Regions from separate parts of the Brevundimonas balnearis genome, predicted to be linked through region 2. Evidence: riboswitches for the same ligand, from Rfam matches in the RefSeq annotation. Region 2 holds a riboswitch; each other region holds the start of a gene.
The links. Region 2 has a riboswitch for S-adenosylmethionine ahead of ACFFGE_RS04615 (TonB-dependent receptor plug domain-containing protein). Riboswitches for the same ligand answer to the same signal wherever they lie in the genome.
Positions count from the first base shown of each region.

Region 1 (9,866 bases), 420 kb from region 2:
TTCAGGAAGTGATAGTCGCCCCCCGCGTTCGGAAACGCCGTCGCCAGTTCCGCATAAACCAGGGCGCCGAGCAGGGAGACGACGCCGCCGATCAGCCAGGCGGCGAAGAACCACTCGGTCGAACCGGCGTTGGCGGCGACGAGCGCGGGGCTCTTGAAGATCTCCGCGCCCACGACCATGCCGACCGAGATGACGGCCACATACAGGCTGGACAGGCGGCGGGCGGGGACTTGCCCGCCCGCTGGGTCGGCGACATCGTCGGTCACGCGGTCCTCAGAAACGGGCAGTCACACGCGCATAGACATAGCGCCCGTTGAACCCGATCGGCGAAAGGACATCGTAGGGGAAGTTGCCGAAGTAGCCGATGTCGGCGCTCGACTCGTCCGGATACTCGTCCAGCAGGTTGTTGGCCCCGACCGCCACGCTGTAGCTTTCGCCGAAGTCGTATTCGGCCTCCACATCGACCTGGGTCTCGGCCCCGTAGGTCTGGGCCGGGGCGAAGCCGCCGCCGAAATCGAACACGCGCGTGGTCTCGCCATAGTGGGTGATCCGGCTGGAGAGCCTTAGCGGACCGCGGGTCCAGTCCGCCGCCAGCGAGACCTTCGACTTGGGGGCCGCGTCCTCGAGGGTATTGCGCTCTTCCAGCCCGATCAGATCGGTCCCGAAGCCGAGCGACTGGAACTGGGCCGAGGGCGCGTCCACCGAGCGGATCTCCGTTTCGGCCCAGGAGTAGGCGCCCTGCAAGCTCAGCAGCCCGCCCGCCAGGTCCGTGCGCCAGGACGCCACCACGTCGACACCCTCGGTGCGGGTGTCGACCGCGTTGGTGAACAGGTTGACCGCCGTGACTCCCGCGATGCCGGTCTGAGCCTCGATGAAGGTCGCGACATCGTCGCCCTCCACGCGACGCGACAGGGTGATGCGGTCGTCGACATCGACCCTGTGGGCGTCGATCGTCAGACTGAGGTTCGTACCCAGATTGAACACGACGCCGCCTGTGAAGCTGAGCGACTCTTCGGCCTGGAGCGGCTCGGCCCCGAGGGCTTGGCCGATGGCGCTGCCGGGCGGGACGGTGCGTACGGTCACCAGGGCCCCGCCGGCTCCCCGGTCGCTGACTGCGGACTGGAAGCCGGTCTGGCTGAGCGAAGGCGCACGGAAGCTGTTGGAGACCGAGCCGCGCAGGGCCACCGCGTCGGTCAGGGCGTAGCGCGCCGCCAGCTTGCCCGCCACGGCATCGCCGAAGTCGGAATAGTCCTCGAACGGGGCGGACGCATCGACGAACAGCCGGTCGGTCAGGTCGGCCGAGACCTCGACATAGGCGCCCCAGACATCGCGATCGATATCGACCGTGTCCTCCGGCCGCAGCCCCGGCGCCGCTTGGCTGTTCGCAGGCCGATCAGTCAGCGGCCCGGCGGCGTAGCAGGCCGGATCGCCCGCGCCCGTCTCGAAGGTCTCACGGCGAACCTCCAGGCCGGCGGCGACCGACACCGGAGAGGCCAGACCGGACACGGCGAAGCCCCGGGTCACGTCCAGATTGGCGGCCAGCAGGTCGGTCCGATAGTCGCCGAGGTCGAAGGACGTCGGACTGGCGGCGCCGAGCGAGGCGTTCAGCGAATTCTCCAGGCCGAAGTCATATTCGCTGACGCCGTAGTTGAGCCCCAGGTCCAGGTCCCAGCCCGCCGCAACCGTCCGCCAGCCGCCGGCCAGCTGCACGTCGGTGCTGTCCACCACCGTGATCGGCCGATAGCCGTCGGGATAGATGTCGCGGATGTTTCCGGAGCTGTCGGGGAAGCGGAAGAAGCCCGTACCTCGACCCTCGCGGTCGTCGAAGGTGCCGAAGGCGTAGAGGCTGGAACGTTCCGACAGCGGAACCTCGGTGTTGAACCACCCGCTCAGCTGTTCGACCTCCGGATCGCCGGCGCGGAACAGGCTCTGACCCTCCAGCGCCAGGTTGTCGGCGGTCTGATCCTCGAAGAAGGGCAGGACGCCCGGTCCGCCACGTTCGGTCTCTTCGCGGGTCTTGTGCTCGCCGCCGAAACGGAAGAAGCCGCCGCCATCCAGGCCCCAGCCGTAGTCGCCGGTCAGCACCAGCGTCTCGCCGTCGGTGATCTCGTCGTCGAAGGGCTCGAAGTCGGTGACGTGAGCGCCGTAGGTGGCGCTGAAGCGGCCGCCGGTCACGCGCGAATCGTTCAGCCGCACGTTCACCACGCCGGCGATCGCGTCAGAGCCGTACTGGGCGCCTGCGCCGTCGCGAAGGATCTCGATCCGGCCGACGGCCGAGGCCGGAATGGCGTTGAAGTCGACGGGCGTCGTCCCCTTGCCGATCTTGGACTCCAGATTGACGATCGCGGTCGTGTGCCGCCGGCGACCGTTGACCAGGACCAGGGTCTGGTCGGGCGACAGGCCGCGCAGCTGGGCCGCCCGGACGACATCGGCCGGACCGGAGTTGGACTGTCGCGGGAAGTTGAACGAGGGCGCCAGCACCTGCAGCGCATAGCCCAACTCGCCGCCGACGGCGGCCGCCTGGGTGATCTGCTCGTCCGTCAGCACGTCGACGGGCGACGCCGTCTCCAGGCGGCTACGCTGCGCGGTTCGGGAGCCGGTGACGACGACCTCGTCGACGGTCGCTACCGGGTCCTGCGCCGCCGGCGTCTGGGCCTGGGCGACCGACGCCAGCACGCACGAGGCCGCGCTGACCAGAAGGGCGGCGCGCTTTGAAGTTCGATGGGTCATGGGATCCCCCGTTTCAACCTCGCTCGCGAGGCTCCGGCGGTGGATCGATCAGCGGCAAGCGTCAGCCGGCGCCGCCCTCATCTCTCGCGACCCGAAGGTCCCGCAGGAGTTGGCACCTTTCGCTGGAGGCGGAGGTTGCCCCGACGTCTAAGGGCCTGTCCCTCGGTCGGTCTCGATGAGCACCGCGATGGTGCAACGCACAAGCTGAGCCTTCAATGGGGAAGACGTCTCGGGGGTCTAGGCGGGCCGTTGCCGCCGTGCTCGCAGCACAGCTTGCCTCTATCGCGATTGACTCTGCGAGTCGTTCGCATATAAGCGGCCGCCTCAGCCAGTTCAGGGGATCCCCATGCGTCACTTCCTCCTCGGCGCCGCCGCGTCCGCCTTCATTTTGCCCGCCGCCGCACTCGCCGGCGAGCCGGGCGTCGATCCGTCCGCGTCGGATCCGGTGACTGTGCGCGAGGTGGTGGTCACCGCCAGCCGTACCGAGCAGGACCCGATCGAGGCCCCGGCGACGGTCAGCGTCACGACGCAGCGCGAGATCGAGGACGGGCTATTCACCGACATCAAGGATCTGGTCCGCTACGAGCCGGGCGTCTCTGTGCGCAGCGCGCCGGCCCGCTTCGGCGCCGCCTCCGGCTCCACCGGCCGGGACGGCAACGCCGGCTTCAACATCCGCGGCCTCGAGGGCAACCGGGTGCTGATCCAGGTGGACGGGGTGCGCCTGCCCGACGCCTTCCTGTTCGGGCCCCAGGCCGTGGGCCGCGGCGACTATGTCGATCTGGGCCTGCTCAAGTCGGTGGAGATCCTGCGCGGTCCGGCCTCGGCCCTGTACGGCAGCGACGGCGTCGCCGGCGCGGTCAGCTTCATCACCCAGGACCCGGCCGACCTGCTGGGCGGGGAGCGGGCTTTCGGGGCCCGCGCCCGGGTCGGCTACGCCTCGGCCGACGAGAGCACCTCCACCGGCCTGACCCTCGCCGGCCGCACCGGCCCCTGGTCGGCCATGCTGGCCTGGACCGGCCGCGACGGCGTCGAGCAGGAGACGCAGGGGACCGACGAATCCCCCGACGCCCGCCGCACCGCCGCCAATCCGCAGGAGATCAGCGGCGACAGCTGGCTGGGCAAGCTGGTGTTCCAGCCAAACGCCGCCCACCGCTTCCGCCTGACCGCCGAACTGCAGGACCGTGAGGTTCTCACCGAGGTGTTCAGCGGCCGGGCCGCGCCGGTCGCCGCCCCGGCGGTGCCGCCGACCACGGCGGTGATCGACCTCGACGCCCGCGACACCACCGAGCGCACCCGGCTGGCGCTCGATCACACCTGGCGGCCGGCCTCGGGCCCGGTCGAGGAAACCCACCTGACCGTCTATCACCAGGACGCCGAAGTCGTTCAGTTCGCCGCCGAGGACCGCAACGGCGCCGCCGACCGCACCCGGCTAAACACCTTCCACAGCGAGGTCGTGGGCTTCAGCGGCCAAGCCCGGCTGGGCTTCGACGCCCTCGGCATTCGTCACCGCGTCACGATCGGGGCGGACGCCTCGGAGACCACCCAGGAAGGGATCCGCGACGGGACCGTGCCGCCGTTCGGCGAGACCTTCCCCGCGCGGCCCTTCCCGCTGACCGACTACCGGCTCGCCGGGGTGTTCATCCAGGACGAGATCCGGCTGCTGAACGGGCGCCTGAGCCTCTACCCGTCGCTGCGCTACGACGCTTTCGAGGTCGAGCCGACGGCCGACGCCCTCTATGTCGGCGCCACCGAGTCGACGAGCGACAGCCGCCTGACGCCGCGCATCGGCGCGGTGTTCTGGGCCACGCCGGTGCTGGGCCTGTTCGCCAACTACGGCGAGGGCTTCCGCGCCCCGGCGCCCTCCGAGGTCAACAACGGCTTCTCCAACCCGTCGTCGGGCTACATCTCGGTGTCGAACCCGAACCTGGAGCCGGAAACCAGCAAGACCTGGGAGGCGGGCGTCCGCCTGCGCGACCTCGACCTCGGCGGCGCCCGGGTGCGAGGCAGCGCCACTGTGTTTTCAGGGGAGTATGAGAACTTCATCGAGCAGGTGATGCTCAGCCGTCCCTTCCCGACAACGTGCGGGACCTTCGCCCTGTGCTTCCAGTACGTGAACCTGGCCGAGGTGGAGATTCGCGGCTTCGAGGGCCGGATCGACGCCGACTGGGACAGCGGCCTCGGTTTCACCGCCGCTGTGTCGAGCGCCGAGGGCGAGCAGCAGCGCAACGGCGTGAGCCTGCCGCTGGACAGCGTCGACCCGCTGAAGCTCGTCGCCGGCGTGCGCTACACGGCCCCGTCGGGCCGGTTCGGCGGTCAGGTCTCAGCGACCCATTCGGCGCAGAAGGACGCCCGCGACGTCGGGGGAACCTGCTCGCCGGGCGGCACGCGCGCGGCCTGCTGGCGGCCGGACGCCTTCACCGTGCTGGACGCCACTGTCTGGATCGACCTGACGGAGCAGGCCACCCTGCGGGTCGGGGCCTTCAACCTCACGGACGAAACCTACGCCTGGTGGAGCGACGTGCGCGGCCTGGCCGCCAGCTCGACCGTGCTCGACGCCTGGACCCAGCCGGGCCGGAATTTCAGCGCCTCGCTGGTGTTCCGCTACTGAATGTATTTATCTAAGAATGCGACTACGTCGCAGACTCGTTCTCAAGAGATGCCCATGACCCTCGCCAACGTGGCTGCCGACGCCGCCGCCGACCTCCGCGCCCGCTGGGCCCGGGCCCGTCACGACCAGCCGGGCCTGCGCGCCCGGGACGCCGCGCGCCAGCTCGGCGTGTCGGAGGCGGCCCTGGTCGCCAGCCGCGTGGGCGTGGATACGGTCCGTCTGGACGGCGACTTCGCCGACCTGGTCCGCGGCCTGCCGGTGGTGGGCGAGGTCATGGTGCTGACCCGCAACGAGTCCTGCGTCCACGAGAAGGTCGGCAGCTTCGACCATGTCGAGATCTTCCCGGGCGCCGGCATGGTGCTGAACCACGACATCGACCTGCGCCTGTTCATGCAGCACTGGCGCCACGCCTTCGCCGTCAACGACACCCTCGCCGACGGCGCCATGCGGCGCAGCCTGCAGATCTTCGACGGCGAGGGCGAGGCGGTGCACAAGGTGTTCGCCCGCGAGACCACCGACCTCGCCGCCTGGGACGCGCTGGTCGCGGCCTTCACCGCCGCCGACCAGACCGACGGCTTCACCCCAACCCCCTATCCCGACGCGCCCGTCGACCGGCCCGACGCGGACATCGATGTCGCCGGCCTGCGCGCCAACTGGGAGGCGCTGCAGGATACCCACGACTTCTTCGGCCTGCTCAAGGACTTCAACGTCGGCCGGCAGCAGGCCTTCCGCCTCGTCGGCGCGCCCTTCGCCCGGACGGTGTCGAACACGGCCATGCGCGCCCTGCTGGAGCGGGCCGCCGAACGCGCCCTGCCGATCATGGTGTTCGTCGGCAACCGCGGCTGCATACAGATCCACACCGGCCCGGTTCAGACCATCAAGGTCATGGGCCCGTGGCTGAACGTGCTCGACAAGGGCTTCAACCTGCACCTGCGCGAGGACGCCATCGCGACGAGCTGGATCGTGCGCAAACCGACCCGCGACGGGATCGTCACTTCGCTGGAGCTGTTCGACGCCGGGGGGCGGAACTTCGCCATGGTGTTCGGCGAGCGCAAGCCGAAACAGGCCGAGCTCGAGACCTGGCGCGCCCTGTGCGCCGAGCTGGAGAGCCTCGCGTGATCGGCCGCCGCGAACTCCTCCTGTCGGCCGGGGCGGGCCTGCTCGCCGCCGCCTGCAGCCCCCGGCCCGAGGCGGCGGCGGGAGAGCGGATCATCGCCGTCAGCGGCGACGTGACCGAGATCGTCTACGCCCTCGGCCTCGGGCCGCAGCTGATCGCGGTGGATGACACCAGCAGCTATCCGGCGGCCGTCGAGGCTCTGCCCCGCGTCGGCTACTTCCGCCAGCTGGCCGCCGAGGGGATTCTCTCGCTCGGCCCCACCACGCTGGTGGCCGGCGGCGACGCCGGCCCGGCCTCGGCCCTGACCCAGATCGAACAGGCGGGCGTGCGCGTGATCACCGTGCCGCCCGCGCGCTCGGCCGCCGACGTGGCCGCCAACCTGCGCCAGGTCGGCGAGGCGTTCGGCCGCCAGACCGAGGCGGGCGCCGCGGTCGCCACCCTGGAGCGCGACTGGGCCGCGGCGGAGGCGGAGATCGCCGCCCTCCCAGGCCGGCCGCGCGTGCTGTTCCTGCTCACAGTCGGCGCCGGCAGCCCCATGGCCGGCGGGCGCGGCACCGCCGCCGACGCCATCATCGGGCTCGCCGGCGGCGACAACGCCGGGGCCGACCACGAGGGCTACAAGGCGATCTCGACCGAGGCGCTGGTGGCCGGCGCGCCGGACGTGATCCTGATGATGTCCCACGCCCTCGACGCCGCCGGGGGGGCGGCGCGGGTGGCGGCCCTTCCGGCGATCGCCCTGACCCCGGCGGGCCGGGAGGGTCATGTCCTTCCGCTCGACCCGCTGCTGCATCTGGGCTTCGGCCCGCGCCTGCCGCAGGCCGCGCGCGAGCTGGCGCAGCTGATCCGGACCCCGGCGTGACCAGCGCCGCGCTCGAGACCGGCGCCCTCGTCGCCCGTCATCGCCGGCGCGCGCGCCGCGTCGTCGCGGGTCTGGCCGTCGCGGTTCTCGTGGTGCTCGTGCTGGCGCTCGGCCAGGGGGCGGTCGCCATCCCGCCGCTGGAGATCGGCGCCCTGCTGCTGCGGCGGCTGGGCCTGCCGGTGGCGGCCGACCCCCTGGCCCAGGCGGTGTTCGAGCAGGTGCGCGCGCCCCGCGTCATGCTGGCCTTCGCCGCCGGCGCCGCCCTCGCCGTCAGCGGCGCGGCGGCGCAGGGGGTGTTCCGCAACCCCCTGGCCGACCCGGGCCTGATCGGGGTCTCGTCCGGCGCGGCGCTGGCGGCCGTCGCCGTGATAGTCCTGGGCCCGGCCCTGTTCGGCGAGCTGTCGCCGGCGATCCGCGCCGCCGCCCTGCCGGTCGCCGCCTTCCTCGGCGGGCTCGCCGCCACCGCCGTCGTCTATGTCGCCGCTCGCAGCGAGGGACGGCTGGTGGTGTCGACCATGTTGCTGACCGGGGTGGCCACCGGTGCGCTCGCCGGCGCCGGCATCGGCTGGCTGACCTTCCTGTCCGACGAGCAGCAGCTGCGCATGCTGGCCTTCTGGACCCTCGGCAGCGCCGGCGCGGCCACCTGGCTGACGGCTCTTCCGACCCTCGCCCTGACCGGCCTGAGCGTCGCCGCCCTCGTCCGCCTCGGCCCGGCGCTCAACGCCATGGCCCTGGGCGAGACCGAGGCGCGGGCGCTGGGCGTCGACCCGACCCGCTTGACCCGAACCACCGCCGCCTTCGCCGCCCTTGCCGTCGCCGCCGCCACCGCCGCCTGCGGCGTCATCGGCTTCGTGGGCCTCGTGGCCCCGCATCTGGTGCGGCTTGTGCTGGGCCCGGACCACCGGGTGCTGCTGCCGGCCTCGGCCCTGCTGGGCGGTGGCCTGCTGGTCGCCGCCGACACCCTCGCCCGGGTGGCGGTGGCCCCGACCGAGCTGCCGCTCGGCGTCGTCACGGCCCTGATCGGCGGGCCCTTCTTCTTCTGGCTGTTGCTGCGCGACAAGCGCCGGAGCCTGACGTGAAAGGTCTGGCGTGAGCGGCGATCGCACCTTGTCGGCGCAGGATGTCGTGGTCGTTCGCGGGCGCGGCCGTCTGCTGCTCGATCGTGTCAGCCTGACCGCACGGCCGGGCGAGGTGCTGGCCATTCTCGGTCCCAACGGCGCCGGCAAATCGACCCTGCTGCACGTGCTGTCCGGGCTGATCACCCCGGACAGCGGTCAGGTGCGGCTGGACGGGACGCCGATAAGACACATGTCGCCGGAGACCCTGGCCCGACGTCGCGCTCTGATGCTGCAGAGTGTGCACATCGCGTTTCCCTTCCGCGTGCACGAGATCGTGGCGCTCGGCCGCGCCCCCCACGGCGGCGGCGACGGGATGCGCGACGGATGGATCATCGACCAAGCCTTGGCCCGCTTCGACATCGGCCATCTGGCCGAGCGTGACGTCACCACCCTGTCCGGCGGTGAGCGCCAGCGCGCCAACCTGGCCCGCGCCCTGGTCCAGGTCTGGGACGCCCCGACCGACGCCGCCTCGCGCTTCCTTCTGCTTGACGAGCCGACCGCCTCGCTCGACCCGGCGCACCAGCTGACGGCGCTGGAGGCGGCGCGCCGCTTCGCCGGCGAGGGCGGCGGGGTGGTGGCCGTCCTGCATGACCTGCGCCTGGCGCGGGCCTATGCCGACCGGGTGGCGCTGCTGCGCGGCGGCCGCATCGTGGGCGAGATTCTCGGGGCCGAGCTGGACGCCGGGCGGGCCGCCGACCTGTTCGACCTTCCCCCCGCGCGAGCGCCGCTGTTCGCCTGACGGTTCAGACCTTGAACACTCGCTACGACCGTTCGCTGACGGCGCGCTGCAGTGGCGGTGGGACAGTTTGAACGGGCGCGTCACCGGCAGCGCTTTACGAGCTCGGCATCTAGATCTTGTTTGAGACGCAGATTTTGACGCCGTCATCCCAGGTTCGAGTCCTGGTTCCCCGGCCACCGCCGCGCGGTCCGCCGTTCAGTTCGGGCGCTCGCCTTCGGAACTTGAGGGCATCGGCAGCCAGACGCGGACGCCGACGCCCTGTTCGGGGGCCGTCTCCACGTCCAGACGTCCTCGCAGGTGGTCCACGAGCCCGCGGACGAGCCCCAGTCCCTCGCCCTCATCCAGGCCTTCCGCTCCGAGCCCCGTATCGCGCACGACCAGGCTGACGCCGTCGCTCGCGCGGGTGAAGGCGATGGCGATCGCCCCGCTCCGGCCGTCCGCGAAGGCGTGGCGGGCCGCGTTGCCGACCAGTTCGTGCGCGATGATCGCCAGGCTCTGGGCCAGCGTTTCCGGCGCCAGGCCGGGCTGGGCGCGCACCTCGATCCGCAGATCGTCGCGACCCGCCGCGCGGCGCCAGAACTGCGCGAGGTCATGCAGATAGTCCACGACCTCGATCTCGCCGTCGGCGGTCAGGCGGCGGCTCATCAGGCCGAGCGCGGCGGTGAGGTCGCTGAGCCAGACGAGATGTCGCCGGC
Region 1 is NZ_JBHLSW010000003.1:280,071-289,936, reverse strand. It holds partial or broken gene ACFFGE_RS02475 (APC family permease) at 1-200, opposite strand, end outside; gene ACFFGE_RS02470 (TonB-dependent receptor plug domain-containing protein) at 274-2,730, opposite strand; SAM riboswitch class I at 2,805-2,912, opposite strand; gene ACFFGE_RS02465 (TonB-dependent hemoglobin/transferrin/lactoferrin family receptor) at 3,077-5,338, shown strand; gene ACFFGE_RS02460 (hemin-degrading factor) at 5,393-6,457, shown strand; gene ACFFGE_RS02455 (heme/hemin ABC transporter substrate-binding protein) at 6,454-7,314, shown strand; gene ACFFGE_RS02450 (FecCD family ABC transporter permease) at 7,311-8,393, shown strand; gene ACFFGE_RS02445 (heme ABC transporter ATP-binding protein) at 8,404-9,171, shown strand; gene ACFFGE_RS02440 (ATP-binding protein) at 9,367-9,866, opposite strand, start outside.
Region 1: another riboswitch for S-adenosylmethionine. It lies ahead of ACFFGE_RS02470 (TonB-dependent receptor plug domain-containing protein); the one in region 2 lies ahead of ACFFGE_RS04615 (TonB-dependent receptor plug domain-containing protein).

Region 2 (9,866 bases):
AGGTGGCATGCGGAGCATGACGGATGAGGGGGATGTGTGCGCCACCTCATCCGTCTGACATCTCGCGAACTGAACGAGCCCCCTCATCCGAGCGCCTCCGGCGCCCACCTTCTCCCACGAGGGGAGAAGGGAGGTTAGTCATACCCGCTGTAGCGGCCGTCGCGGGCGAGGTTGCCGAAGCGGGTGGTGTCCTCGTCGAAGCTGAGCTTGACGATGCCGATGGGGCCGTGACGCTGCTTGCCGATGACGACCTCGGCCTGGTGGCGCAGGCGATCCATGTCCTCCTGCCACTTCAGGTGCTCCTCGGTGCCCTCCTTGGGCTCGGTGCGGCCCAGGTAGTAGCTCTCGCGGTACACGAACATGACCACGTCGGCGTCCTGCTCGATCGAGCCGGATTCGCGCAGGTCCGACAGCTGGGGCCGCTTGTCCTCGCGCGCCTCGACCTGACGCGAGAGCTGCGACAGGGCGATGATCGGAACGTTCAGCTCCTTCGCCAGAGCCTTGAGGCCGCCGGTGATCTCGCTGATCTCCTGCACCCGGTTCTTCTGGCCCCCGGAATCGCCCGTGGTGACCAGCTGGAGGTAGTCGACGATGATCACGTCCAGGCCGTGCTCGGCGCGCTTCAGGCGACGGGCCCGGGCGGCGAGCTTGGAGATCGACAGGCCGCCGGTGGCGTCGATGAACAGGGGGCTCTCGCCGATCTCGATGGCGGCGTCGCGCACCTTGCCGTAATCGGCGGCGTCGATCTCGCCTTTGCGCAGGCGGTCGGAGGAGACGCCCGAGGCGTCGGCCAGGATACGCATGGCCAGCTGCTCGGCGCTCATTTCCAGCGAGTAGAAGGCGACCACGCCCCCCGAAACCGTCTTTCGCCCCTCCGGCGTGATCTCGTAGCGGTAGTTGCGCGCGATGTTGAAGGCGATGTTGGTCGCCAGCGCGGTCTTGCCCATGGACGGGCGGCCCGCGAGGATCAGCAGGTCCGACGGATAGAGGCCGCCCAGCTTCTGATCGAGGTCATCCAGGTGGGTGGCGAGACCGGCCAGCTTGCCCTCGCGCTGGTACGCCTCGCCCGCCATCTGCACGGCGCCCTTCAGGGCCTCGGCGAAGCTGACGAAGCCGGAGGAGGGCTTGCCGGTCTCCGCCAGGGAATAAAGCGACTGTTCGGCCTGCTCGATCTGGTCGATGGCGGGGCGCTCGGGTTCGGGCGCCTCACGGATGATGTCGCCGCCGATGCGGATCAGCTCGCGCCGCAGGGCGAGGTCGTAGACGACTCGGGCGTAGTCCGGCGCGTTGGCCGCAGGCGGGGCGCGATCGACGAGGTCGGCGAGATAGCGAAGGCCCCCGAACTCCTGGAAGGCGGGATCCTGCTTGAAGCGCTCCATCAGGATGGTCGGCTCGGCGAGCAGCCCCTGGCGGATATGGTCCTCAATCGACTCGTACAGGCGCTGGTGGAACGGCTCGTAGAAGTGGCTTCCGCGCAGTCGGTCGCTGAGGCGCTCGAAGGCGCCGTTGTCGAACATCAGACAGCCCAGAAGCGCCTGTTCGGCCTCCAGGTTGTGCGGCATGGCGGCGACGGCGGGGCTTGGAAAGGGGGCGATCGCGTTCATCATCATGGGATACCCATGACGCCCGGCCGCGTCAGGAGCGGTCGCCCCCGAGACGGTTCATAACCTTCGCCGGTCTGTGGACCTTTGGGAAATCCTCAGGCGCCGCAGGGATAGCGCCCGGCCATCCAGTGCTGCAGCCCGTCCGGCACGCTCATGCTGGCGCGGCGCGCCTGCGGGATGGCGTTGAGTTCGGCCAGCAGTTCGCGCGGGTTCAGCTGGATGCGTTCCGGCGGACAGGCGGCCGGCGTGCGGCCGGCGGCCCGGTCGGCCTCGATGCGAGCGGACACCACGCCCATGCTGGTGGAGAACTCGCGCATCAGGCGGCGGGCGTCCGCCCTGAGCGCCGAGGTGGGATTGAGGGGCACCCGGTTGGCCTCGGTCACGAACTGGTCGAGCGTCCGGGTCGTCTGGGCCGATGCCGGGGCGGCCAGGAGCAGCACGGCGGCGGCGATGATCAGGCGCATGATGGGGTCCCTCCGTCGCGCGAAGCTCGCCGCGCCAGGCTGAACCGAAGCTGAACAGTTCGGCGGAAAGGCGGCGGAGAGGACCTCCTCCCCCGCGTGAGCGGGGGAGGAGGGCGGGTGTCACCAGCTGAGGCTCAGCCGGGCGTAGGCGTAGCGGCCGTTGAAGCCGAAGGGCGAATAGAAGGGGAAGCCCAGGACGCCGTTCGAGTTCAGATTGGCCGGGGTGAAGTCCGGATACTCGTCGAACACGTTGTCGACGCCGAGCGTGACGCCGACGCGATCGGTGATCTGGTAGCTGCCGGACAGGTCGATCACCGTCTTGTCGCCGGTGAAGTAGTCGTTGGCCGCCGTCGTGCCCGGCTGGGTCACGCTGGCGTAGTAGGTGGCCCGCGCCGAGGCGCCCCACCTGCCGTAGTCCCAGTCCACCGAACCGGCGACCTTGGTGTCCGGCGTGCCTTCCTCGAAGGTCAGGATGCGCTGGCGGTTGAACAGCGTCGGCGCCGGGTTGAGCACCGAGGTGGTGGTCGGCACCTCGGTCACGGTCACGTCGTTGAAATTGGCGGCGACGGTGAAGTCGAACTCACCCAGGGTGTCGGTGTTCAGCCGGTAGCGGCCGACGATGTCCACGCCCTCGGTTTCGGTCTCCACGCCGTTGATGAAGAAGCGGGCGGCCTGGATCCCCAGCGGATCGAGCAGCGCCGCGACCTGCGGGCTGAAGGTCCGGGTGATGTTCTCCGACAGCGCGATCTGGTCCTCGATCTCGATGCGATAGGCGTCGATGGTCAGGTCGAAGTCGCCCAGGCGGATGACGGTCCCGAGCGAGTAGTTCGTCGAGCGCTCCGCCTCGAGGGGCTCGGCGCCGAGGATGCGCGCCACGCTGCTGGTGGCGGGGAAGGTGCCGGTCTCGACCACCTGGCCGTTCTGGATGACCGAGGAGGTGGCGGTGTAGAAGCTCTGCTGCAGCGACGGCGCGCGGAAGCCGGTGGAGATCGAGCCCCTGATCGCGAAGGCCGGGCTGAAGTCGTAGCGGGCCGAGAGCTTGCCGGTCTGGCTGTCCCCGAAGTCCGAATAGTCCTCGACGCGCACCGCGCCCTGCACCGTCAGCTTGTCGGTTAGCGGCAGTTCGGCTTCGGCGTAGACGCCGACGGCGTCGCGGTCCTCGTCGACCTCGTTGGACGGCTGGAAGCCGACGAAGCCCTGGGCCCCGCCCGCCAGCGCGGTGTTCCCTCCGAGCGGGCCGCGGTTGTAGCTCTCGGGCTGGCCGGCCTTGATCTCATAGGTCTCGCGTCGGGCCTCCAGACCCCAAGCCAGGGTCAGGGGACCGGACAGGCCGACCTCGAACCCGCGCACGAAGTCGGCGCCGAAGACGAGCTGGTCATAGATGGTCTCGCCCGAGTCGAAGCTGGTCGGGGAGTCGGCGCCGTAGGTCGAGTTCAGCGAGTTCTCGGTGCGGTACTCAAGGGCGTTGCGGCCATAGACCAGGCTGAAGTCCGCCTCCCAGCCTCCGATCTGACCGCGTAGGCCGCCGGCGAGCGAGGCGTCCTGGGAGTTGATGGCGATCAGGGGCAGGAAACCGTCGGGGTAGATGGCGGCGACGTTGTTCACGTTGTCCGACAGGCGCGGGAAGGCGGCGCTTTCGCTGTCGCGCTCCTGGTAGCCGGCCCAGCCGTAGACGTCCCAGGCGGCGTTCAGGGCGGCGCCCGCGTTGGCGAAGACGGTGATCTGCTCGACCTCGGGGTCGCCCAGGCGGGCGGTCACGGCGCCGCCGGCGGCGGGACGCGGATCGAAGTCCGAGCGACCGGTCGGGTCGCGCTGGAGATACTCCGCCGATAGGGTCAGGAAGCCGTCGGCGCCGAGGCCGAAGCCCTGCCAGCCGGAGACGGTCAGGGTCTGGCCGTCCTCCTCGTCGCGGCTGCCGCGCGCGGTCTCCACCTCGGTGAAGTACTGGCCGTAGGTGACGTTCAGGCCGCCGCCGGAGCGGGCCTCCTTGAGCCGCAGGTTGACGACGCCGGCGATGGCGTCGGAGCCGTACTGGGCCGAGGCGCCGTCGCGCAGCACCTCGATGCGGTCCAGAGCGCCGGTCGGGATGGCGTTGAGGTCCACCGAGGCCGCGCCCCGGCCGACCGAGCCGTTGACGTTGACGAGCGCCGAGGCGTGGCGGCGCGTGCCGTTGACCAGCACCAGCGTCTGGTCCGGCTGCAGGCCGCGCAGGGTCGCCGGACGGATGGAGTCGGTGCCGTCGGTCACGGACGGGCGCGGGAAGGTGAGGGAGGGCACCGTCTGGGCGAGCGCCGCGGCGAGCTCGGTGGTGCCGCGGTTCTCGAGGGTCTCGGCGGTGACGACGTCGACGGGCGCGAGGGTGTCGAGACGCGAGCGATTGGCCACGCGCGTGCCGGTGACGACGATCTCCTCGACCTCGGTCGCCTGGGGGTCGGGGGCGGACTGGGCGAGGGCGCCGCCGGCGCTGAGCGCCAGGGCGGAGACCGCGAGCGTGAGGACGCTACGGGTGTTGCGGATCATGGATGTCATCCTTCGATGAGACGAGCCGCCGGCGTCAGGACCGGTCGGGCGTTCGGGGAGGGATGAAGGACGCGTCCCGCGATCGGCGCAGCATAGGGTCGGGTCATGGCGGTCGCCTCCTTCAACGCATCGAGGCTCGCCGCGTGACGGAGGTGCGAATACGGACCACGAGCAGGTTCCGCACCGCCCATCTGTCGCAAGACCCGAAGGTCTACGCAGGAGTTGGCACCTTGCGGTTTCCCGTAGGTTGCCCCGGCGTCCAAGGGCCTGTCCCTCAGCCGGTCTCGATGAGCATGGCCATATTGCGGTGCGAAATGCGGCGCGCAAGAGGAATCTGTGACGCTCGGATGACCGGCGGACGTCAGATGAGTGTTCGGCGCCACAGGATCATGGATGTGACCGCGACCGCTACTCGCGACGGCGGCCCGTGTCGGACGCCGCCCATGTCGGGCCGGAGATATTGTTTTAGGTTCTCTCGAGCGGACGCTCTTTTCCAGAGGTCGATGACATGCGCGACGAGGCGCGATGCCTTGAGATTCAGGGGATTACTGTGACGCCGCGGGCGGGCGGCGCGGCGATCTCGTTCGACCTGGCGGTCTCCAGCCCCTACCGCCGGCCGGATTTCGACGCCTGGGCCTGCGACGTGATCTGGTCCCGCGAGGACTGGCGCGACCACCCGATCTTCGGGGCCACGCCGTTCCAGGCCGTGCAGCTCGCCGTGCGGTTCGCGGAGACGCGGCTTCGGCACGAACTCGACCGGGCCGAAGTGACCGTCGACGGCGCGCCCGCCGTCTTCGACGAGGTCGTCTAGCCTCGCTCCCGACAAAAAAGGGCGCGGCCGTTTCCGACCGCGCCCTGATCTTCAGGCCGTCACGAAGGGACCGATCAGGCCTCTTCGGCGAAGGCTTCCTGCTGGCCGGCGCCGCCTTCGATGAGCTCCTGGGCGGCCTGTTCGGCGGCCAGACGCTCGTCGGAGAACTGCGAGGCGATGACGTCCTCGCCCCTGGCCTGACGCTCGGCCTCGTCGGCGGAGCGGGCCACGTTCACCTTGACGGTGGCGCGGACCTCGGCGTGCAGGCGCACCAGCACCTCATGGACGCCCAGGGTCTTGATCGGGATGTGCAGGATGACCTGCGACTTCTCGACCTTGCCGCCCTCGGCCTGGATCGCCTCGGCGACGTCGCGACCGGCGACCGAGCCGTAAAGCTGGCCGGTTTCGCCGGCCTGACGGATCATGACGTAGGTCTGACCGTCGATCTTGTCGGCGATCTTCTGGGCCTCGGCCTTGTTCTTCTCGTTGCGCTGCTCGATGGCGGCGCGTTCGACTTCGAAGGCCTTGAGGTTGGCGGACGTGGCCCGGCGCGCCTTGTCGCGCGGCAGGAGGAAGTTGCGGGCGAAGCCGTCCTTGACGGTGACGACGTCGCCGATGGCGCCGAGGTTCTCGACGCGTTCGAGCAGAACGACCTTCATCTTACTTCACCACGTACGGCAGGAGGGCGAGGTAGCGGGCGCGCTTGATCGCCTTGGCCAGCTCGCGCTGCTTCTTCTGGGAGACGGCGGTGATGCGCGAGGGCACGATCTTGCCGCGTTCGGAGACGTATCGCTGGAGCAGCTTCACGTCCTTGTAGTCGATCTTCGGCGCGTTGGCGCCCGAGAACGGGCACACCTTGCGGCGACGATAGAAGGGGCGACGGGCCGGGCCGGAGCCGACCGGAGTGCCGGGGGTCGTGTCGGTCATGATCGGTGTCCTTCCTTAGGCCGCGGCGTCTTCGTCGAAGCCCGGACGCGGGCCGCGTTCACGCTCGCGCTCGCGTTCGCGCTCACGACGCGCGAGCAGCGGCGACAGCTCGAGGTCGAGCTCCTCGACGCGGACCGTCAGCCAGCGCAGCACGTCCTCGTTGATCGAAAGCTGACGCTCGACCTCGGCCATGGCGGCCGGCGGGGCGTCGATGGCGAGGAGCGAGTAGTGCGCCTTGCGGTTCTTCTTCACCCGATAGGTCAGGTTGCGCAGACCCCAGTACTCGATCTTGGCGACGGAGCCGCCGTTCTCTTCGATCAGAGCCTTGATGGTGTCGTTCAGCGCTTCGGCCTGCTGCGCGCTGATGTCCTGGCGCGACATGACCGTGTGCTCGTAAAGAGCCATGCAGTCTTCTCCCGTGTGCGGAAGGCGGCGCCGGCGGGCCGGGAAGCCCGTCGACGATGGCTCTGATCGCGGCGAACGGGGCGATCCCGTTCCTTTGGCGTTCCGCGAAAAGACCGCCGTCCTGGAAAGCGCGGGCTGATACAGGAAAGCGGGCGGGGCGGCAAGCGCGCGTCGGTCTATTCCTCCCCCTCGCGAGGGGGAGGGGGACCGCGAAGCGGTGGAGGGGGCGAGACCAGAACGCCGGCGCTTGGGGTCGCCCCCTCCACCCCGCTGCGCGCGGTGCCCCGCCCCCGTTGCTCGGGCGAGGAATTTGTCGATCTCAGCGCCTCGATGCGGGCTCGCGCGGCGGCGGCGACGTCGTCGGACAGCCGCTGGTTCTCGACATGGGTCTGGCGAAGGGACTCGACGCGGACGCGCTCGCGTTCGCCGGGGCTGAAGGGGCGGCCGAAGCGGTCCTGCGCGGCGATGGGCGTGGCCCCGGCGAGGGCGATCAGAAGGACGAGCATGCGGGTCATGCCCCACCCTATGACGCATCCGGTCGCAGGCCCAAGCGGGGCCGCAACCCGGCGGCGGGGGCCGCGTTGGTCCTCATGACCCCCAAAGCCCAAAGGAGAGTCCCCATGTCCGAACAGCTGAACGGCAAGACGATCGCCATCCTGGCCACCGACGGTTTCGAACAGGTCGAGCTGACCGAGCCGATGAAGGCGCTGAAGGACGCCGGCGCAGAGGTGCACGTGGTGTCGCCGAAGTCCGGCTCGATCCAGGGCTTCAACCATTTCGACAAGGGCGATGCGGTCCCCGTCGACAAGACGCTGAGCGAGACCGACCCCTCCATCTATCAGGGACTGGTGCTGCCCGGCGGGGCGCACAATCCCGACGCGCTGCGGATCGACGACGACGCCCTGGCCTTCGTGCGGGCCTTCTTCGACGCGGGCAAGCCGGTGGCCGCCATCTGCCACGCGCCCTGGATCCTGATCGACGCGGGCGTGGTCGAAGGGCGTCGTCTGACCAGCTACAAGACCATCCGCACCGACCTGAGGAACGCCGGGGCCGAGGTGGTGGACGAGGAGGTCGTGACCGACCAGGGGCTGGTCAGCAGCCGCGATCCGGACGACCTGCCGGCCTTCCGCGCCAAGATGATCGAGGAGTTCGCCGAAGGCCGCCACGCGGAGCAGGCGGAGGCCGCTCAGGAGGCGCCGCGCCCCGTCGCTCATTGAGCCTGGGGCCGGACGGCCGGGGCGGCCTCTTGCCAGCTCAGGCCGTCGGGCGCATCGTCCGCGGATGACACAAGCGCCCGCAGAAGACCGGCGATACGCTTCGTTCGCCGAGTTCTATCCCTACTACATCCATGAGCACTCCAACCGGACGTGCCGGAGGATCCATGTGGTCGGATCGGCGCTGGTGCTGGCGGTGCTCGTCGTCGCGATCGTGACGCTCAATCCGTGGTGGCTCCTGGTCATGCCCGTGGTCGGCTACGGCTTCGCCTGGGTCGGGCACTTCTTCTTCGAGAAGAACAGGCCCGCCACATTCAAATACCCGCTGTGGAGCCTGATGGGCGACTGGCGGATGTTCTTCGAGACGGTGTCGGGCAAGCGGAAGTTCTGAAGCCTGGCCGCACAGGCGGGATCAGTCGTAATCCTGCCCGGCCGTCCGCTCCCCGCGGGCGAGGGCGAAGACGACACCGGACAGGGCCGCCAACGCCACGAGGTTCGGCAGGGCCATGGCCGCGTTGGCGATGTCGCCCATCCGCCAGACGAACTCGATCTGCTGGAAGGCCCCGACGACGATCATCACCACCCAGAGCAGACGCCACGGAATGGCGACCCGCTGGCCGAACAGATAGGTCGCGGCCCGCTCGCCGTAGTAGCTCCAGGTGATCAGGGTGGTGAAGACGAACAGGATCAGGGCCACCGACGCGACCAGCGCGCCGAGGGACTGACCAAGCACCATCTGCGGGAAGGCGGCGGAGTAGGCGGCCAGCGTCATCTCGAACCCGCGCAGGTCCGAGTTCCACACGTGCTCGACCGTGCCGCCCCCGGCCGGGAACGAACCCTGGACGGTCAGCAGGACCAGACCCGTCATGGTGCAGATGATGATGGTGTCGATGAAGGTGCCCATCATGGCGAAGCGGCCCTGACGCGCCGGGTCGTCGGTGCGGGCGACGGCGTGAGCCATCGGGGTCGAGCCCTGGCCGGCCTCGTTGGAGAACAGGCCGCGGGCCACGCCGGCGCGGATCGCCAGCATGATGCCCGCGCCGACGAAGCCGCCGGTCGCGGCCGTGCCGGAGAAGGCGCCCTGGAAGATCAGGCCGAAGGTTTCGGGAATGTCCTTGATATTCAGGATGATGGCGATCAGCGCCATGACGATGTAGGCGATCGCCATCACCGGCACGACCTTCTCGGCCACGTTGCCGATCGACTTGATGCCGCCGATGATCACCACGAAGACAGCCGCCGCGACGATGACGCCGGCGATCCACTCCTCGACGCCGGACAGGGCGCTGATGGAGTCGGCGATCGAGTTGGACTGGATCATGTTGCCGGTGGCGATCGACGAGAACAGGGTGCCGATGCAGAAGAGGACCGCGAGCCAGCCCCAGGACTTCCCGAGACCCTTGCGGATGTAGCTCATCGGACCGCCGCGCCACTGCCCGTTGTCATCGCGGTCGCGGAAGCGGATGGCCAGCGAGCCCTCTGCGAAGGCGAGCGCCATGCCGATCAGGGCCGTCACCCACATCCAGAACAGCGCACCGGGGCCGCCCAGCGTGATGGCGGTGGCCACGCCCGCCAGATTGCCGGTGCCGACTTGGCCCGACAGGGCGGTGGACAAGGCCGCGAAGGGCGAAATCTCGCCCGAGCCCGACTTGTCTTTCTTGAACAGACCCGCGAACGCCTCGCCCAGCTTCAGCAGCGGATAGAAGCGCAGGCCGATCATCATCCACAGGCCGACGCCGAGCAGGACGATGACCATCGGCGGGAAGGGCAGCACCTGCGCCCCATTCCAGGTCCCGCCCCAGATGAAGTCGCTGACGTTGGTGACCTGGGCGTAGAAGGCTTCCACGCCCTGTGGCGCTGCGGGTGTCGTGGTCATGGTCGGCGTCCCCTCCGATACTCGGCGCGGCAACCTAGACAGGGA
Region 2 is NZ_JBHLSW010000003.1:701,733-711,598, reverse strand. It holds gene ACFFGE_RS04625 (replicative DNA helicase) at 135-1,604, opposite strand; gene ACFFGE_RS04620 (hypothetical protein) at 1,700-2,068, opposite strand; gene ACFFGE_RS04615 (TonB-dependent receptor plug domain-containing protein) at 2,189-4,588, opposite strand; SAM riboswitch class I at 4,773-4,882, opposite strand; gene ACFFGE_RS04610 (hypothetical protein) at 5,097-5,399, shown strand; gene rplI (50S ribosomal protein L9) at 5,474-6,058, opposite strand; gene rpsR (30S ribosomal protein S18) at 6,060-6,326, opposite strand; gene rpsF (30S ribosomal protein S6) at 6,342-6,731, opposite strand; partial or broken gene ACFFGE_RS04590 (hypothetical protein) at 6,910-7,002, shown strand; gene ACFFGE_RS04585 (type 1 glutamine amidotransferase domain-containing protein) at 7,352-7,948, shown strand; gene ACFFGE_RS04580 (Mpo1-like protein) at 8,013-8,336, shown strand; gene ACFFGE_RS04575 (alanine/glycine:cation symporter family protein) at 8,358-9,821, opposite strand.

Region 3 (9,866 bases), on a different contig from region 2:
GCCGACCTCGAGGACTTCGCCGGCAAGTACCGGCCCCAGATGGCCGTCGACATCGACCAGAACCCGGTCTTCCTGGCCAAGTCGAGCTGGGAGACCGGGTACGTCGCGGAACGCTTCCCGAAGGTGAGGTTCACCAAGACCCGGGAGCGCGGATAGGCCGCAGAGCTGAACCCGGACGCCCCTGCCATCGCTCTGACGCCGACCCTTGCCGTTAGGAGCGTCATGACGACCGCAGGCGCTTCTGCGAAACGGCGGAGGTGCCAGAGAACGCGCGGTTCGCGACGGGGGCCTGGCGGCCGCCTAAGCCGCCGGGGCCGGCCCGGTCGAGGGCTCGGGCGCGATCTCGAACATCGGCAGGAACAGCTGCAGCAGGGGTCCGTTGGTCAGGGCGTAGAGCACCGTGCCCACACCGATAGCGCCGCCCAGCATCCAGCCGAGCGCGAGCACGGCCAACTCGATCCCCATCCGCACCCAGCGCACGGGCCAGCCGGTCAGTCGCACCATGCCGGTCGTCAGGCCGTCGCGCGGCCCCGGCCCCAGACCGGCGCCGATGTAGGCCCCCGTCGCCGCGCCGTTCAGCACCACGGCGCCGACGAGGAAGGCGATCCTCAGCGCCAGCCCCTCGATCGGCGGGATAATCCACAGCACGATGTCGGCCGACGTCCCGATCAGCAGGACGTTGCAGATCGTTCCCAGCCCCGGCTTTTGCCGGAGCGGAATCCAGACCAGCAGCACCAGGGCGCCCACCAGATTGACGATGAGGCCGAGGCTGAGCCCAGTGATCTCGGCCAGACCCTGGTGGAAGACGCTCCAGGGATTGAGGCCCAGCCCCGCCTCGACCATCAGGGCGAGCGACGCCCCATAGAGGAAGAGGCCGAGCTGAAGCTGGGTGAAGCGGCGCAGGAACATGAGGCCATCATCGGTCAACCGGCCTTGAAATCCATAGCCACTCTATACAAGGTGGCCCTATGTCCGTGACCATCACCCTGTTCGCGCTCAGTCGTCATCTGGAGGGACTCGGCGATGTCGGTTCCGACACGGTGGCCTATCGGCGACTGGCCAAAGGGCTGAAGGCCCTGATCCTGGATGGCCGTCTTCCGATCGATGCGCGCCTGCCTGGCGAACGCAGCCTCGCCCAGGCTTTGGGCGTCAGCCGCATCACCGTCAGCGCCGCGATGGACAGGCTCAGAGACGAGGGCTTTCTGGTCAGCCGGGTCGGTTCGGGGACTTACACCGCCCTGCCCGTCCAGCGCGGCGCGGCGCCGGAAGGCCTGTTCCATCTCGACGCCGCGCCCGGCGTCATCAACATGGCCACCGCTGTCCTGCCCGCCGGCGCCCCGGTGCATCAGGCCTTCGCCAAGGCGATCGAAACCCTGCCCTTGCTCCTGCCCGGGCATGGCTATGACCCCGTCGGCCTGCTGGCGCTCCGGGCCGCCGCAGCCGAACGAATGTCGCAGGCCGGGCTGGCCAGCGATCCCGAGCAGTTCGTGATCACGGCCGGGGCCCAGAACGGCTGGTCGCTGGTGCTGCGCGCGCTCGGTCGGCCGGGCGAGAGCGTGATCATCGACCACCCCACCTACCCCCACGCCATGGAGGCCGTTCTGCGCGCGGGGCTTAGGCCAGTACCGGTCGCCCTGGGCGAAGACGGCTGGGACGTGGAGACGATGATCCGCACTCTGCGGCGGGTGCGGCCTCGTCTCGTCTATCTGATCGGAGCGCACCAGAACCCCACGGGTCACGTCCTGTCGACCGAAGACGAGGCCAGGATCATCGCCGAGGCCGAGACTGTCGGCGCCGTCGTCGTGTTCGACGACACCCAGCGGGAGCTGTGGTTCGACCGACCCCCGCCGCCACCCGGCGGAGGCGCGAACGTCATTCGGCTGGGGTCGATGAGCAAGTCATGGTGGGGCGGCCTTCGCGTCGGCTGGGTCCGCGCGACGGGCCAGTGGCGCGAGGCGATCATCAAGGCGCGCGCCTCGATGGACCTGGGCGTGGCCGTGATGGACCAGTTGGCCTCCGCCCACCTGCTGCTCGGCGATCAGGCGGCGCTGGCCGAGCGCCGGGTCGAGTTGAAGGCGCGCGAGAGCGCCCTGGCCACGGCGCTGCAAGACCGCCTGCCCGACTGGCGCTTCCGACGACCAGCGGGCGGATTGTCGCTGTGGGTGGCCCTGCCCGGTCGGTCGGCGAGGCCGCTGGTCGAGGCCGCGCGGGGCCGAAACCTCATGCTTGCGGAAGGGACGCGCTTTGGGCTGGACGGCGCCTTCGAGCGATTCCTGCGCCTGCCTTACTGCCTGCCGGAAGCCGATCTCGTGGCCGTCGTCGAGACGCTGGCGGAGCTGTGGGCCGGTCTGGACAAGGCTCCGGCGCGCCGCTCGCGGATCGACGCGCCGGACGTCTTCTAGGCCTCGACCGTCTCCAGGAAGGGGTAGTCGGTATAGCCCTTCTCGTCGCCGCCGTAGAAGGTGGCGCGGTCCGGGGTGTTCAGGGGCGCGTCGGTCTTCCAGCGGTCCACCAGGTCGGGGTTGGCGAGGAAGGGCACGCCGACGCTGACCAGATCGGCGCGCCCGTCCGCCAGGGCCGCCTCGGCCTTGGCGCGGTCCAGGCCGCCGTTCAGCATCAGGGGACCGCCGAACGCCTCACGCAGCGCCTTGGCCAGCCGAGGCGAGCCCTCGGGACCGGCCATGGGATGGGGCGGCTCGGCCTCGATGACGTGCAGATAGGCCAGCCCGAACGGCTTCAGCGCCGCCGCTACATGGGTGAACAGGGCCGCCGGGTCGCTGTCGGCCATGTCGTTGTTCGTGCCCACCGGCGAAATGCGCACGCCGACGCGGTCCGCGCCGATCTCGGCTACGATCGCCTGGGTCACCTCAAGCAGGAAGCGGACGCGGTTCTCGATCGCGCCGCCGTACTGATCGGTGCGCGTGTTGGAGCCGTCGCGCAGGAACTGGTCGATGAGGTAGCCGTTCGCCGCGTGGATCTCGACGCCGTCGAAGCCGGCCTCGTGGGCGCGGCGGGCGGCGTGGGCGTAATCCTGGACGACGCCGGCGATCTCGTCGGTGGTCAGGGCCCGGGGCGTGACGAAGGGGGTGAAGGTGAAGTCCGGCTTCATCGCCTGACCCTTGGCCGCGACCGGCGACGGCGCGACCGGCTGGCCGCCGTCCGGCTGATAGTCGGGGATCGACACCCGGCCCACGTGCCACAGCTGGGCGACGATCCTGCCGCCCTTGGCGTGAACGGCGTCGACCACCGCGCGCCAGCCCGCGACCTGGGCGTCGGTGAAGAGGCCGGGGGTGTTCGGATAGCCCTGACCCTGGCGGCTGATCTGGGTCGCCTCGGTGATGATCAGGCCCGCCCCGGCGCGCTGGGCGTAGTAGTCCGCGGCGGTGGCGTTGATCACCTCGCCGGCGCCGGCGCGGCTGCGCGTCATCGGCGCCAGCGCCACGCGGTTCTTGAGCGGGATCGCGCCCAGGGTGATCGGGTCGAAGAGCTTGGACATCGGCAACACCTCCTGTTGCAAACCGAGGCCGTCATGTGGGAGGCCGCGAACGGAACGCCAGAGGGGGCGATCGCCTTTCTTCGACCACGGCCGCGTGGTCTAGTCGCAGGCGAAATCGACGGAGCCCTCCGCCTTGATCCTGACGGCGATCCTGACCCTGGCCCTGGCGCAACAGACGCCCGCCCCGCCGCTGTCATGGGCGGAGACGCTGCGCTGCGCCGGACTGACCCAGGCCGCCTCGGAGCTGGAGGGCGGCGAGAGCGGCGAGGGCCGCGCCCTGTCCGACGCGGCCCTGTTCTGGGCGCTGGCGACGGCGCAGGCGGGGGCCGCCGCCGGCAAGAGCGAGATCGAGGTGGATCGGGAACAGACCGCCGCGCGGACCCTGGCCGTCCGACAGCTCACCCGGCGCGATCCCGCCGCGCGCGAGGCTCTGGCCGCCTGCCGCGCCCGAACGCCCAACCTCGGCTGATCGAACCGTCGTGGCGGTGGAGACGTTAGCGCGAAACCTGCAAGGGGCCGTCCGACGGTCCCGTCACGGGACGAAAGGACGATCAAGGCGCTTCCCATGTTCGACTTCGGACGTGATCTGAGACGGCTGTTCAGCCGGCGACGCCCGGCCGAGGATCTCGGCTGGGTCGAACTGCTGCCCGTCGCCGCCCTGGAGCTGGAAGCCAAGCGGGCGTCCGTCGATGCGGGCCGGGTCTCGGCCGCTCAGCCGCACGAGGCCGCGTTGAAGTCCGCCGCCCTGTGGCGAGAGCATGCGCGCCGCCGGGGCCGGCTCGACAGCCTGGAGCGGGCCGACGCGGCGGCGGCCGACGCCGTCCTGAACGCGGGCGACGGCGGACGCAGGATCGCCGGTCGCATGTCGGCCATAGCCAATCTGATCGCGCGCTTCGATCTGGTCGGCGGACCGGAGGGCCTGGCGGCGGCGGGACGCATGCTGGAGGACCTGGGCGATCCGCCCACGGACGTCTTGAAGGCCGAGGCGGCGGTGCTGCACGCCCGGCTGGCGCTCAGGCTGGGCCTGCTGCTGGCCATGCCCACGGCGCGCCAGGACTCCCTGGCGCTGGCCGACGCCGCGCTCAGCGCCGCCGAGGTCGTCGGGCTGCCGACGGCGATGCTCGACGACCTGAGGCTGGAGCGGGCGGGCGCCCTTCTGGAGGCGGGCCTGGCGGATCGCGATTCGCGCCTGCTGGATCAGGCGGGCCGGCTGTTGCGCGAGATGGTCGAGGCGTCGTCCGCCGAGGCCAGGCCGCTGACGCGCGCGCGCGCGCTGGCCCTGTGCGGCGTCGGCCTGGGCGCCCTGGCCCGGATGGCGGGCGACGCGGCGGCCCGGACCCAGGCCGTGGCCATGGTCGAGGCGGCGACCGACCTGTTCACGGCGGACCACAGTCCGCTGGACTGGGCGGCCCTGCTGGTCGCGCGCGGCGATCTGGAGCAGCCGCCGTCGCTCGCGCATCTCAGGGCCGTGGAGCGCCTGCTGGCCCCCGACGCGTCCATCCTGGCGGCGGCCCTGAGGGAGCGGCGTCTGGAGCAGGAGGCGCTGGCGGCTGAGAAGGCGGGCGACCTCGGCGCGCTGTCGAAGATCGAGGCGTCGCTGCGTCGGCGTCTGGGCGCGCGCGCGGCGGGCGTGGCCGAGCCGCCGCACGCGTTTGACTGGATCGCCGACCAGATCGCACTGGGACACGTCGCCGCCGCGCGCGGACGGCTGCTGGGCCGCCCTGCCGCCCTGCCCAGGCTGGCCCTGGCGGAAGCCGTGGCGCTGGCCAAGGAGGAGGGGGCGTTCGCCCTGGCCGCCCGCGCCGAGGCGCTGTTGACTTAAGCGGCCTGCGCCACGCGGCCGTGTCGGAGGGCCGCGTCCAGCCCCGCCGACAGATCGGCGAGCAGGTCCTGCGGCGCCTCGAGCCCGATCGACAGTCGCAGCAGCCCGTCCGTGATCCCCGCCTCGATCCGCGCTTCCGGCGTCATGGCGGCGTGGGTCATGGTCGCCGGGTGGGCGATCAGGCTTTCCACCCCGCCCAGGGATTCCGCCAGGGTGAAGACCTGGAGCGTCTCGACCAGCGCGCGGACCGCTTCGGTCCCGCCGTTCAGCTCGACGCTCAGCATGGCGCCGAAGCCGGTCTGCTGGCGCCGGGCCAGGGCATGGCCGGGGTGGCTGGGCAGGCCCGGATAGTGGACCGCCTTGACCGCCGGATGCACGATCAGCGCCTCGGCGACGGCCTGCGCCGACCGCTGCTGCTGCTCCAGGCGGGGAAACAGAGTGCGCACTCCACGCAGAGTCAGATAGGCGTCGAACGGCGAGCCGGTGACGCCCAGACAGTTGGCCCACCAGGCGTAATGTTCATGGTCCGCCGGATCGGCCGAGATCAGGGCCCCGCCGACCACGTCGGAATGGCCGTTGATGTATTTGGTGGTCGAATGCACGACCACGTCGGCGCCCAGCCGGATCGGCTGCTGCAGGGCCGGCGACAGGAAGGTGTTGTCCGCGATCACCTTCGCCCCCGCCGCGTGGGCCAGGCGGCAGATGCGCTGGATGTCGACGATGCGCAGCAGCGGGTTGGAGGGGGTCTCGACGAAGACCAGCTTCGGGCCCTCGGCCAGGGCCGCCGCGAGCGCCGTCTCGTCGTTCTGGTCGACGAAGACGACCCGGAAATGGCCCTTCCTCGCCCGGGCGCACAGCAGGCGGTGGGTGCCGCCGTAGAGGTCGTGCGGCGCGACCAGCAGGTCGCCGGGCTCGAGCGGCGACAGGGAGAGATCGACCGCCGCCATGCCCGTCGCGGTGACGACGCAGCCGGCGCCGCCCTCCAGCCCCGCCAGGGTCTCGGCCAGCACGTCGCGGGTCGGATTGCCCGAGCGGGTGTAGTCGTAGCGCCGCTTCTGCTCGAACCCGGCGAAGGCGTAGTTGGACGACAGATACAGCGGCGGCATCACCGCGCCGTGGGCCGGGTCCTGGTCGACGCCGCTGCGGGCGGCGAGGGTGCGTGGATCGGGGCGGCGGTCGCTCATCAGACGATCTCCTTGAGCGCGGTGCGAAGGACGTCGCCGACCAGCGCGTCCTCCTTCAGGAAGGCGTCATGGCCATACAGCGACGGCGCCTCGACGAAGCGGAACAGCAGGGGGAGGCGGGCGGCGAGCTCGCGCATGTCCTCGATGGGCACCAGCCGGTCCGAGGTGAAGCCGACGAGCGTGGTCGGCACGGTCACCGACTCCGGCTGCACCGCGTGGCGGTCGATCGAGTCCGACAGGCTGATCCAGCGGGCCGGGGTGGTGTGCTTGCGATAGGCCCGGCCGCGCGCCACCAGATAGTCGCAGACCGGATAGGCCTGACCCGCCCGGGCCGGGGCCTCGACCTCGAAGCGGGCGTCGAACTCGTCCGCGGTGCGATAGGTGGTCATGGCCAGCTGGCGGGCCAGCGCCACGCCGTCCTCCGGGCGACCCGCGGCCTCGGCCAGCTCGAGGATCCGCCGCTGGACGCCGCGCCAGGCGATCGCCAGCGGATGGGCGCGGTGGGCGGCGGACACGACCAGCAGCTGCTCGACCCGGGCCGGGAACAGGACGGCGAAGGCCAGGGCGATCATGCCGCCGTAGGAACAGCCGACGAAGGCCGCCAGCCGCTCGATCCGCAGGTGATCGAGGACCAGCGCCAGCAGCCGCGCCTGATCCCGCGTGGTGATGGTCACGGCCCGGTCCAGGCCCTCCGCGCCCGGGGCGAAATCGAAGGCGAGGACCTGGAGCCGGTTGAGGTCGATGGGGCAGCGCGGACCCACGGCGCCGGACCACCAGCCCAGGCCGTTGGTCTCGGTGCGGTGCACGAAGCGCCCCGAAGAGATGCCGCCGGCCACCGCGACCACCGGGGCGCCGGCAGGGCCGTGCAGGCGGGCGAGGATCGCGGATTGAGGAAGCCGGTCGCCGGACTCCAGCCGGAAATCGGCGGGGATCGGCACGCGCGCGTCGACGGCGTCCTCACGCCGGGAGGCGGGGCGGGGGCGGGCCCGACAGAGGGGCTCCAGATCGGTCTGAGGGTCGGCGAAGGCCAGGGTCATCGGGTCGTCCACATCGTTCAGCCCGACAAGGCTCGTGCGGCGACAGACCCGTGGACGCGTCGCCTGATCGACGCCTCCACCCATCTCTCGGAAGGCCGGCGAGGCCTCCGCAGGAGTTGGCACCGTTTCGGGCGGAACCCGATGGTTGCCCCGGCGTCAAAGGGCCTATCCCTCAGCCGGTCTTGATGAGCTGACCCTAGACTGTTCGCAGGTGCGGCGGCGGTCAAGCGCAAAAATCGACTAATCTCGCCCCACATATCCGCGCGATCACCGGCGATGGACTGAGCCGAAGTCCTGTCGCGCAAGTTTCATGCTTGGCGGGTTGACAGGCCGTCGCGCTCGCGGTCATGCTGACGGCAGACCTGAACGGAGCGTCCCGTGGCGCGCGCTGACCACATCACCGGCCTGACGATCGCCCTCGCGGCGACGGGCGCCGGCGTGCGCGGCCTCACCTCCGGTCTCATCGGCGGCGGTATGACCACCACCACCATGCCCTCCGGGGCGGGGACAGGTTAGCGCACGCCGAACCCAGGCAAGCGACAGACCCGACCCCCGCCCGGCCCCGCCAGGCGGGGTTTTTCACGTCCCATCCCCGCCGCCGCCAACGACCTTCCGGAGCCTCCCGATGTCCCCCCTCGATCTGATCGACCGACCCGCTTCCGCCCGACTTCGCGTCGCCGACAAGCCCGCCCCCGCCGCGGAGGTGGTGGTGCTGAAGTTCGGCTCGTCCGTGCTGCGCGGCGTCGAGGACGCGCCCCGCGTCGCCTCGGAGATCTACCGCCACGTGCGCGAGGGCCGTCGGGTGGTGGCGGTGGTCTCGGCCCTGGCCGGTGAGACGGACCGGCGGCTGGCGGAGGCGCGCGGCCTGGGCCTGGCGCACGACAACGACCTTCTGCCGGCCTATGTGCTGGGCGGCGAGGAGAAGGCGGCGGGCCTGCTCGCCATCGCCTGCGACCGGATCGGCCTGGACGTGGAGGCGCTCGGCGTGCGCGAACTCGGCCTGAAGGCGGTGGGCGCGGCCGAGCACGCGCGGCCCGTCGGGGTCGAGGGCGGGCGTCTGGCGGAGGCGCTGGCCCGCCGTGAGGTGGTGATCGCCCCCGGCTTCGGCGCGGTGCGGCCGTGCGGGCGGCTGGCGCTGCTGGGTCGGGGCGGCACCGACCTGACGGCGGTGGTGATCGCCTCGGCGCTGGGGCTCGATCACGTGCGGCTGGTCAAGGACGTCGACGGCCTGTTCGACCGCGATCCCAACGGCGCCGATCCGGCGGCGCTGCGGTTCCAGGCCTGCGACTGGGCGACGGCGAAACGGGTGGGCGGTAGGCTGGTCCAGGCCGACGCCCTGGAGCTGGCCCAGGCCGAGGGGCTGGAGATCGTCGTCTCGGCGCTGGGCTCGTCCGGCGGGACGCGGATCGGCGCCCGACTGGAGGCCCCGGTCGCGCCGCTTGAGGATCGGCCGGTTCGGGTCGCCATCGCCGGCTGCGGCGTGGTCGGCGGGGGGCTCTACGCGCGGCTGTCGGCGGACCCGAGGTTTCAGGTGGTCGGCGTCCTGGTGCGCGATCCCGCGCGACCGCGTGACGTGGCGGTGGACCCGGCGCTGCTGACGACCCGCGCCGACGACCTCCTCGCGCGCGAGCCGGAGATCGTGCTCGAGGCCCTGTCCGACGGCCGCGCCGGCCATGATCTGATCGTCAAGGCGCTGGAGCGGGGCCTTCGCGTCGCCAGCGCCAACAAGCAGGCGATCAGCCTGGACCCCGCGGGCCTGCAGGCGCTGGCCGAGCGGTCGGGCGCACGGCTCGCCTATTCGGCGGCGGTCGGGGGCGGCGTGGCCATGATCGAGACGCTGCGCAAGGCGCGCGAGGCGGGCCCGATCGCCGGGTTCGAAGCGGTGCTGAACGGCACGGTCAACTTCATGCTCGACCGGCTGGACCAGGGCGCCCCGTTCGATCAGGCGTTGGCGGAGGCGCGCGCGGCGGGCTTCGCCGAGGAGGACCCGTCGGCGGATCTGGAGGGCCACGACTCCGCCGCCAAGGTCCGGCTGCTCGCCTACGAAGCTTTCGGACGGTTGCCCGAACACCTGCCGCTCGACGCGCTGAACGCCGCCTCGCCGCCGCGCGAGGCCGGCGTGCGCCAGATCGGGGCGTGTCGCTCGATCGGCGGCGTCCTGGGGGCGGAGGTGCGCCTCAAGCCGGTCGAGGAGCCGCTGTTTCTCGCGCTGCACGGCGAGCGGAACGCCTTGCGCGTCGTGGGCGCCGACGGTCGCGTCTGGACCTGCAAGGGACGCGGCGCCGGCCGCCACGCCACCTGCGAGAGCGTTCTAGCCGACCTGCATG
Region 3 is NZ_JBHLSW010000004.1:141,750-151,615, reverse strand. It holds gene ACFFGE_RS06460 (peptide chain release factor 3) at 1-156, shown strand, start outside; gene yczE (membrane protein YczE) at 301-909, opposite strand; gene yczR (MocR-like transcription factor YczR) at 969-2,402, shown strand; gene ACFFGE_RS06445 (alkene reductase) at 2,399-3,496, opposite strand; gene ACFFGE_RS06440 (hypothetical protein) at 3,630-3,965, shown strand; gene ACFFGE_RS06435 (hypothetical protein) at 4,062-5,318, shown strand; gene metB (cystathionine gamma-synthase) at 5,315-6,502, opposite strand; gene metX (homoserine O-succinyltransferase MetX) at 6,502-7,539, opposite strand; SAM riboswitch class I at 7,617-7,731, opposite strand; gene ACFFGE_RS06420 (hypothetical protein) at 7,918-8,055, shown strand; gene ACFFGE_RS06415 (amino acid kinase family protein) at 8,165-9,866, shown strand, end outside.
Region 3: another riboswitch for S-adenosylmethionine. It lies ahead of metX (homoserine O-succinyltransferase MetX); the one in region 2 lies ahead of ACFFGE_RS04615 (TonB-dependent receptor plug domain-containing protein).